DNA from 2 places in the Serratia sp. KH_031 genome. Region 2 is predicted to be linked to the other one. Evidence: predicted binding sites of a transcription regulator. Region 2 holds the regulator's gene; the other holds the start of a gene.
The links. The regulator LexA, encoded in region 2, represses DNA repair genes until DNA is damaged. The targets are predictions, from matches to a motif close to TNCTGTATGTACATACAGNA.
Positions count from the first base shown of each region.

Region 1: a site for LexA is predicted at 1,713-1,732, ahead of rmuC (DNA recombination protein RmuC). Genes of this name have one in related genera too.

Region 1 covers NZ_CM174496.1:241,570-246,574, forward strand. The annotation lists gene udp (uridine phosphorylase) at 1-168, shown strand, start outside; gene AC3ISQ_RS01060 (tyrosine-protein phosphatase) at 267-1,049, shown strand; gene AC3ISQ_RS01065 (DedA family protein) at 1,129-1,656, shown strand; gene rmuC (DNA recombination protein RmuC) at 1,779-3,341, shown strand; gene ubiE (bifunctional demethylmenaquinone methyltransferase/2-methoxy-6-polyprenyl-1,4-benzoquinol methylase UbiE) at 3,411-4,166, shown strand; gene ubiJ (ubiquinone biosynthesis protein UbiJ) at 4,180-4,788, shown strand; gene ubiB (ubiquinone biosynthesis regulatory protein kinase UbiB) at 4,785-5,005, shown strand, end outside.
Region 2 covers NZ_CM174496.1:4,378,231-4,383,235, forward strand. The annotation lists gene zur (zinc uptake transcriptional repressor Zur) at 1-290, shown strand, start outside; gene dinF (MATE family efflux transporter DinF) at 277-1,614, opposite strand; gene lexA (transcriptional repressor LexA) at 1,706-2,314, opposite strand; gene AC3ISQ_RS19765 (diacylglycerol kinase) at 2,438-2,809, opposite strand; gene plsB (glycerol-3-phosphate 1-O-acyltransferase PlsB) at 2,937-5,005, shown strand, end outside.

The DNA.
Region 1 (5,005 bases), 690 kb from region 2:
TCAGCGACGTTGCTGACCATGTGCGCTAGCCAAGGGCTACGTGCGGGTATGGTGGCGGGTGTGATCGTCAATCGTACTCAGCAAGAAATCCCTAATGCCGAAACCATGAAAAATACCGAAAGCAAAGCGGTACAAATCGTGGTGGAAGCGGCACGTCGTCTGTTGTAATTCCTAGTCGTTAAACGGGTCATTATTTGGCCCGTTTCTATATCATGACGTAATCTGGTACGGTGGATAAGATCTCTCCCCTAACCATGAGGACGTCTATGACCGCCCAGATCTTACTTCATCCTTCTCTGGCACCGCTCGATGGTGGTATCAACTTCCGTGATTTAGGTGGCAACAGCGTTGCCGATGGCCGCCGTGTTAAACGGGGATTGTTGTTCCGTTCTGGAGCGCTCGATCGCTTAACAGAAAACGACTGTACCTTCCTAGCCGGTGTGCCAGTCCGCTCCATTCTGGATTACCGTGATACCGACGAAGTGCAGGACAAGCCTGACGTGGTATGGAGTGGCGCGGATTATCATCATTTTCCTGCCAATCCCCTCAGTGGTGAAGTCAATGCCAATCTGAGTAAGTTGACTAACGAGACGTTGAGCCAGTTTGATGCGCGAGCGTTTATGTTGGAACTCTACCGCCGTCTGCCGTTTAATAACTCGGCCTATCAGCAACTGGCTAATCTACTGGTGCAACCGGAAGGTGGAGCGATCGTGCAGCATTGTGCGGTCGGTAAAGATCGTACCGGTATCGGTTCAGCGTTGGTGTTGTTTGCACTCGGGGCTGAAGAAAGCACCGTAGTTGAAGATTACTTGCTGACGGAAACTACACTGACGACTTATCGCGAACACATGCTCGACCAACTCTCTATTCGTTTGAATGAAAAGGCGGTCGCGCAATTTGCCTATGTACTCAGCGCGCGTGAGGAATTCCTGATGACCGCATTAAAATGCATTCAGGAAAAATATGGTTCAACCGATCGTTGGCTAGAGGCTGAATACCAGCTGGATGCTAAGCAACGTGAAGCGTTGCAGGCGCGTTATCTTGAATAAACCTGAGGTCTGTTTAGTCGGGGTTTAACCTGCGCTGGCGTATGCTGGAGTCAGGTTTCTCCACTAAAGGAGCTTTGGTTTGAGCCTCAATGACGTTATTCACTGGGTCAGCGAATTTGTGCGTCAGCACGAAGTTTGGGCAATCCCGGTTATCTTCTTCTTGGCGTTCGGCGAGTCGCTGGCGTTTATTTCCTTGTTGCTGCCTGCCACCGTCATCTTGTTGGCATTAGGCGCATTAATTGGCGAAAGTGGCCTCGCTTTCTGGCCAATCTGGGGCGCTGCGGCAGCCGGTGCTTTCTTCGGTGATTGGCTTTCCTATTGGGTGGGTTATCACTATCAGGATCGTGTGGCGTATATGTGGCCACTGTCGCGTAAACCTGAATTATTGATTCGCGGCCATGCATTTTTTGAACGTTGGGGCGTACTGGGGATCTTCTTTGGCCGCTTCTTTGGTCCGTTGCGTGCAGTGGTTCCGTTGGTCGGTGGGATATGCGCTATGCCACAACGCCAGTTCCAACTTGCCAATATTGGCTCGGCCATGATCTGGGCATTTGGCATTCTTGCGCCGGGTGCCTTTGGTATCAAATGGCTCACTCAGTGGATGTAGTGGTTTTCACTCAACTTGCGTAACGTCTCGCATAATTCACGGTAGCCATAAAATCGAACTGGACATCCATACAGTCACCCTTTAACGTGACGGGAAATAGCGTTTGAGTGACAGAGGGTTGGATGGATATCAGTTTGATTTATGGCATAGGTGGCGTTGTGATAGGGCTGCTACTGGGCTGGCTGATTGCCAGCCTGCGGGTACAGCAACATCATGCCCAACATGAAACCGAACTGCGTCTATTAGAACAAACGCTGCAACAGACGCAGCAAGAGACAACGACTCGCCAAGCCACTTTGCAACAACATGAGCAACAACTGCGGCAAAACGATCTGGAATTACGCACTTTGCATAGCCAACTCGCGGCAGGGCAGGAGCGCTGGCAGCAACTCACCCACTGGCGTAATGAATGCGAGCTGCTGAATCAGGAACTGCGTGCGCAACGCGAAATTAATAGCGCACAGGAGGCGGAATTACGTGAAGTCACTATCCGCCTAGAAGAAACCCGCATTGCAGCAGAAGAAAAACAGCGGTTGTTGATCAACAGTGAGCAGCGGCTAACCACCCAGTTTGAAAACCTCGCCAATCGTATTTTTGAACACAATGGCCGCCGTGCCGATGAGCAGAACAAACAGAGCTTGGATTTACTGTTATCACCTTTGCGTGAGCAGTTGGATGGCTTTCGTCGGCAAGTACAGGACAGCTTTGGGCAAGAAGCACGGGAACGCCATACATTGGCGCACGAGATCCGTAATCTACAGCAATTGAATACGCAAATGGCGCGTGAAGCCATCAACCTCACCAAAGCATTGAAAGGGGATAACAAAACCCAAGGTAACTGGGGTGAGGTGGTGCTCAGCCGGGTATTAGAAGCTTCTGGCTTGCGGGAAGGGCATGAGTATGAAACGCAGGTTAACGTGCGGGTTGACCACCAGAGCCGTATGCAGCCTGACGTTATCGTCCGTTTACCGCAGGGCAAAGACGTGGTGATCGACGCCAAAATGTCGCTGGTGGCTTATGAGCGTTACTTCAACAGTGAAGATGATATTGAGCGGGAAGCGGCATTGGCTGAGCATATCGCTTCGTTGCGTGGGCATATCCGCATGTTGGGGCGTAAAGATTATCAGCAGCTACCCGGCCTACGTTCATTAGATTATGTGCTGATGTTTATTCCGGTAGAACCGGCGTTCCTGTTAGCGATTGACCGTGAGCCGGAGCTAATCAGCGAAGCGTTGAAGCACAACATTATGTTGGTCAGCCCAACTACCTTGCTGGTGGCGTTACGCACCATCACCAACCTGTGGCGTTATGAACACCAAAGCCAGAACGCACAACGCATTGCCGACCGTGCGGCACGGCTGTATGACAAAATGCGCCTGTTTGTTGATGATATGTCGGCATTGGGGCAAAGCCTGGAAAAAGCGCAGGGCAGTTATCATCAGGCGATGAACAAACTGAGTGAGGGGCGTGGTAATCTTATCAGCCAAACGGAAGGTTTCCGCGCGCTGGGGGTTGAGGTAAAACGACCGATTAACCCGCAACTGGTGCAGCAAGCCGAGAGCGAAAATGATGAAGGGCTCCCCGCAGATCAAAGTGATGAACCCACCGGTTTGCCGGAAGATGCTGAACAAAACTATGTAAATCAAAACCATGCACAACCACCGCACTCCGCAGCACAAGGCTGAGGTGGGGTATTGTGTGGGGTTCTGATACACTCCACAACACTAAATTGACTGATATAAGCAGGCGAGACAATGGCAGATCAATCGCAGGAAACTACAGACTTTGGTTTCCGCACCGTAGCGCGTGATGAAAAGCAGGCGATGGTAGCTAACGTTTTTCACTCCGTAGCCGCCAAGTATGACGTGATGAACGACCTGATGTCGTTTGGTATTCATCGGGTCTGGAAGCGTTTTACCATCGATTGCAGCGGTGTGCGTCGTGGTCAACGTGTATTGGATCTGGCTGGTGGTACTGGCGATCTGGCCGCTAAGTTTTCCCGCATGGTGGGCGAGCAAGGCCAAGTGGTTCTGGCGGATATCAACGATTCCATGCTGAAAATGGGGCGTGAGAAACTGCGCGATCGCGGTATCGTTGGCAATATCAACTACGTACAAGCTAACGCTGAAGCGCTACCCTTCCCAGACGACTACTTCGATTGCATCACCATCTCTTTCGGCTTACGTAATGTGACCGACAAAAACAAAGCGCTGCGCTCCATGTTCCGAGTGCTCAAGCCGGGCGGCCGTCTGTTGGTCTTAGAGTTCTCCAAACCGTTACTGGAACCGCTCAACAAAGCCTACGATGCTTATTCTTTCCACATCTTGCCGAAGATCGGTGAGTTGGTGGTGAATGATGCGGAAAGTTATCGCTATCTAGCAGAATCTATTCGTATGCATCCCGATCAAGAGACGCTGAAAGGCATGATGCAGGATGCCGGTTTTGACAATGTCACCTATTTCAACTTGACTGGCGGCATTGTAGCACTGCACCGAGGCTTCAAATTCTAAGATGGAAATGCCGATGCTGTTAACCCCGTTGCTGACCGGCGCTTTGGAAACTTCGCTGAATAATCTGCTGTTTCGCGATCGGAGCATGAAAGCGGCTCGCCAGCGTTTGGTGGGGAAAGTGCTGCGTATCGAATTGCAGGAGCTACCTTCTCCTTTGGTGCTAATTTTTAGCGAGCAACGGGTGGATGTGTTGGGGCAATCGGAAGACGATGCGGATTGCACGGTGCAAACCCGTATTCCGGCGCTGCTCAAATTGCGCGATCGGCAACAGCTTTCCCCATTAATGCGCAGCGGTGAGCTGATCGTTGAAGGCGACATCCAAGTAGTACAGCAATGGGTTGGGCTGCTGGATCTGGCCGAATGGGATCCTGCGGAATGGCTGGCTCCGTACATCGGTGATATTGCCGCTCAAGGCATCAGTCAAGTGTTGGGGAAAGGCGTTAACTTGTTGAAAAACGGTTTACAGCGCCAACAGCATTATATGGCAGAAACCTTGACCGAAGAGTGGCGAGTGGCTCCTGGCCCGCTGGAAGTGGTGTGGTTCTGTGATGAAGTTGACGCCGTTGCTCGGCGATTGGATGTTTTGAACGCTCGTCTGGACAAGTTGGAGGGTAAGCGATGACCCCTGGCGAACTTTGCCGCCTGTATTTTATCGTCCGCGTTTTTCTCAGTTATGGTCTGGATGAACTGATCCCAAAAATGCGTCTGACGTTGCCATTGCGTATTGGTCGCCGTTTGTTGTTCTGGATGCCGAATCGCCACAAAAATAAACCCTTGGGCGAACGTTTACGCTTGGCTTTGCAAGAGTTAGGGCCGGTTTGGATCAAGTTTGGTCAGAT
Region 2 (5,005 bases):
TTATTCATCGCGTTGAGTCAGCTAACAGCTACGTGCTTTGCCACCACTTTGAACAACCAATGCATACTTCGGCGCTGTTTATTTGCGATCGCTGCGGCCAAGTGACTGAACGCACTACCGCAGGAGTTGAGGATACCTTGAAAACGCTGGCGCAAGAGTCAGGATTCGTCCTGCGCCACAGCGTTGTTGAAGCTCACGGTTTATGCTCCGTATGTGTGAAGGTCGAGGCCTGTGATAGCAAGCACGACTGTGGCGAGCACGATCACAGCATTGTCATTAAGAAGAAGTAAACCAGGTACCGCACACGTTATGGCGGTGCCAGATCCAACCCAACGCCAAACCACGCAACGCTAAGAAAACCGCCAGTGCTAACCAGAGTGCGTGATTGCCCAATATGGGCAGAACCAACAATGTTAAGCCATATCCCGCCGCAGCAACTGCCATACTGTTGCGCATTTCAGCGCCTTTAGTCGCACCGATAAACATTCCGTCCAACAGATAACACCATACACCCACCAACGGTAAAACTATCTGCCACGGCAGGTAGTGCTCCGCCAAGACGCGTAACTCCGGTAACGAGGTCAGTGCCGCGATAATATGTTGCCCTGCAACGGTATAAACCACAGCAAATCCCAACGCCACTACGCCCGCCTGACGACAGGCAGCGCGCCATACTCGATGTAATTGGCGATCGTCCCGCGCACCATAGGCATGGCCGGAATGTGCTTCTACCGCATAGGCAAAACCATCCAAGGCATAGGCAGTAAATGTCAGCAGATTCATCAGCACTGCATTGACTGCCACAATCTCGCCGCCCAAACGTGCGCCAAGAATGGTTAGCGAAGCGAAACACAGTTGTAGCAGCAGTGAACGCAGCATGATGTCGCGATTCAGCGCCAGCAAACGCCGTAAGTTTCCACGCCACGCATGCCGTAGCATCGCCCATGTAATCCCGCGCATGTTCATCACGCGCCAAGCCAACCATAAGCCCAACAGTAGCGTCGCGTATTCCGAGACCGCCGTTGCCGTCGCAGCACCCTGCACATTCCAGCCCAGCCCCATCACCAGCCAAATATCTAGCACGATATTCAGCAAGTTACCGACAATCAGTAAAATCACTGGGGCTCGCACATACTGCACGCCGAGCAACCAACCCAGCAGCACCATATTGGCTAATGCCGCTGGCGCACTGAGCCAGCGGATTTCTAGGAATAACCTTGCCTGCGCCAAAACATCGGCATCACCACCAACAATATGCAATGCCAGATTAATCAGCGGATGACGCAACAGAACAATGGCGAGCCCCGCCAATACAGCGAGCAACATCGGCTGCATAAAGGCACGAGCCAATGCTTGTGGGTTTTGTGCCCCAAGCGCCTGCGCCGTCAACCCAGTGGTGCTCATACGTAAAAACAGCAACAACATAAACAGGAAGCTGGTCGCCATTGCCCCTATCGCTACGCCACCGAGATAAACCGGGCTATCCAGATGACCAATCACCGCCGTATCCACCAAGCCGAGTAGCGGCACGGTGATATTGGAGAAAATCATCGGTAGTGCTAGCCGCCATAGGGCTTTATCGGTATCGCTGAAGAAGGGGGAAAATAGGCGCATCATCAAAAATGTTCCCGTGGTAATACGATGAGTTCATACAGAAAAGACATCGCCCCAGACAAGGGGCGATTAAAAGCAGGGGTTGTGCAGTTTAGATCCAGTCACCGTTGCGAATCACACCCACCGCCAAACCTTCAATATTGAAGCTTTGCTGGCGAAGATCGACCACGATCGGCTCAAACTCGCTATTCTCTGGCAGTAACTCAACCACATTGCCGTGTTTTTTCAGACGCTTGACCGTCACTTCATCATCAATACGCGCCACAACGACTTGGCCGTTACGCACGTCTTGCGTCTTATGCACCGCCAGCAGATCGCCGTCGAGAATACCGATGTCGCGCATCGACATACCATTCACTCGCAGCAGGAAATCAGCGTTCGGTTTAAACAGTGAAGGATCAACTTTGTAGTGCCCTTCAATATGTTGTTGTGCCAGCAGCGGTTCACCCGCCGCGACACGCCCAACCAATGGCAGCCCTTCTTCCTCTTCCATCAACAGACGAATGCCGCGTGAAGCGCCAGAGACAATCTCAATCACCCCTTTACGCGCCAAGGCTTTCAGGTGTTCTTCCGCCGCATTGGGTGAGCGGAACCCCAGACGCATTGCGATCTCGGCACGCGTTGGTGGCATACCCGTCTGTGAAATATGATCGCGAATCAGGTCATAGACCTCTTGCTGTCTGGTAGTTAGTGCTTTCATTCCGCCCCCTGTTTGTTTATACAGTCTTGCTGTGAGTATATACAGGTAGATAAGGATTGGGAACCTAAGAATGAATTAAAATCAGTGATTAGCGAGATGTCTCGCAACATTGTTCTATCTGGCTCAAAACAAGTGCTGCCACAGAACAGAAACCCAAACGAACAAAGCGAGAATAATCGCCAGCGAAACCGCCGCCGACCCCATGTCTTTTGCTCGGCCAGAAAGCTCGTGATACTCAGTCCCCACGCGATCAACTAACGCTTCGATCGCACTATTGAGTATCTCGACAATCATGATCAACACCACCGAACCAATCAGTAAAATGCGCTCTATCACGCCGATATCTAGCCAAATCGCGATGATGATCGCCATCACGGTCATCACCAACTCTTGGCGAAACGCAGCCTCATTCTTCCACGCTGCGATGAGCCCTTGATAAGAGTAACCCGCCGCTTTGATAATCCGAGTCAGGCCAGTTGCTTGCTGCTTTGCCATCTTAAATATTCTCTTTTCTTGAGATGAGCCATAATTTTAACGGTTCTTGCTTTTTTAACACCACAGATCTGCACATCAGTTTCTGGTATGCTTGCGGCGCATTGCTAACAAGAGGCTACATGTCGTTATGTCAGGTTGGCGTAAAATATACTATAAGTTATTGAACTTACCGCTAAAACTGTTGGTAAGAAGCAAAGTTATTCCTTCAGACCCGATCGCGGAACTGGAGCTCGATCCTTCACGCCCGATTTTGTATGTTTTGCCATACAATTCCAAGGCGGACTTACTGACCATGCGTGCCCAGTGTTTGGCGCAGGATCTCCCCGATCCGTTAAACCCGCTGGAGATCGACGGTACCGTGCTGCCAAGCTACGTGTTTATTCACGATGGCCCACGCGTGTTCCGTTACTACACGCCGAAAGAAGAGTCGGTAAAACTATTCCATGATTATCTGGATCTGCACCGGAATAATCCGGAGCTGGATATTCAGATGTTGCCGGTTTCGGTGATGTTTGGCCGCTCTCCGGGTCGTGAAGGTCAAGGTACACCTCATTTACGTCTGCTGAACGGGGTACAGAAATTCTTCGCCGTATTGTGGCTGGGACGCGACAGTTTTGTTCGTTTCTCGAGTACCGTTTCCCTGCGCCGTATGGCGACTGAACACGGCACCGATAAAATCATCGCACAGAAATTGGCGCGCGTGGCGCGGATGCACTTCTCGCGTCAGCGTCTGGCCGCCGTTGGCCCAAGCCTGCCAGCACGTCAGGAGCTGTTCAATAAGCTGTTGGCTTCCAAAGCGATCGAAAAAGCGGTGGAAGACGAAGCGCGTAGCAAAAAGATTTCTCATGAGAAAGCCCAGCAAAACGCCATTGCGTTGATGGAAGAGATTGCTGCCGATTTCTCTTATGAAACCGTGCGACTGTCCGATCGCGTATTGAGTTGGACTTGGAACCGTTTATATCAGGGTATCAACGTCACCAACGCCGAACGCGTGCGTCAGTTGGCGCAAGATGGCCATGAGATTGTCTATGTGCCCTGCCATCGCAGCCATATGGACTACCTGCTGCTGTCTTATGTGCTCTATCACCAAGGGCTGGTGCCGCCGCATATCGCTGCGGGTATCAACCTGAACTTCTGGCCTGCCGGTCCGATTTTCCGTCGCTTGGGCGCGTTCTTCATCCGCCGTACCTTTAAAGGCAACAAACTGTATTCCACAGTGTTCCGTGAATACCTCGGCGAGTTGTTCACCCGCGGTTATTCGGTTGAGTATTTTGTCGAAGGGGGGCGTTCCCGTACCGGACGCCTGCTGGAGCCAAAAACCGGCACGCTGTCGATGACCATTCAAGCGATGTTGCGTGGGGGTAACCGTCCAATCACGCTGGTGCCGATCTACATCGGTTACGAGCATGTGATGGAAGTGGGTACTTACGCCAACGAACTGCGCGGTGCGACCAAAGAGAAAGAGAGCCTGCTGCAAATGCTGCGCGGCCTGCGCAAATTGCGCAATCTCGGTCAGGGATATGTCAACTTCGGTGATCCACTGCCGTTAACCACCTATCTCAACCAGCACGTACCGCAATGGCGCGATTCTATCGATCCGATCGAAGCCCAACGCCCAAGCTGGCTGACGCCAACGGTGAACGATCTGGCCGCCAAGATCATGGTGCGCATTAACAACGCGGCAGCAGCCAACGCCATGAACCTGTGTTCGACCGCATTACTCGCTTCACGTCAGCGTTCACTGACCCGTGAGCAATTAGTTGAGCAGTTGGATTGTTACTTGCAGCTGATGCGCAACGCGCCTTATGCCAGTGATGTTACCGTACCAAGCCAGACACCAGACGAATTGCTGGATCACGCTTTGAACATGAACAAGTTTGAGGTGGAGAAGGATAATATCGGCGATATCATCATACTGCCGCGCGAGCAGGCGGTGTTGATGACCTATTACCGCAATAATATCCATCACTTGCTGGTATTGCCTTCGCTGATTGCCACCATCGTGATGCATCATCGTCGCATCTCACACACCGAAGTATTGCGTCAAATCGGTTTGATCTATCCAATGCTGAAAGCCGAGCTGTTCCTGCATTATGGCAAGGAGCTGTTGCCTGAGGTGCTGCAGACATTAACGCGCGAATTGGTGCGTCAGCAGCTGATCTGTGACAGCGGTGATGAACTGATGTTGAACCCGGC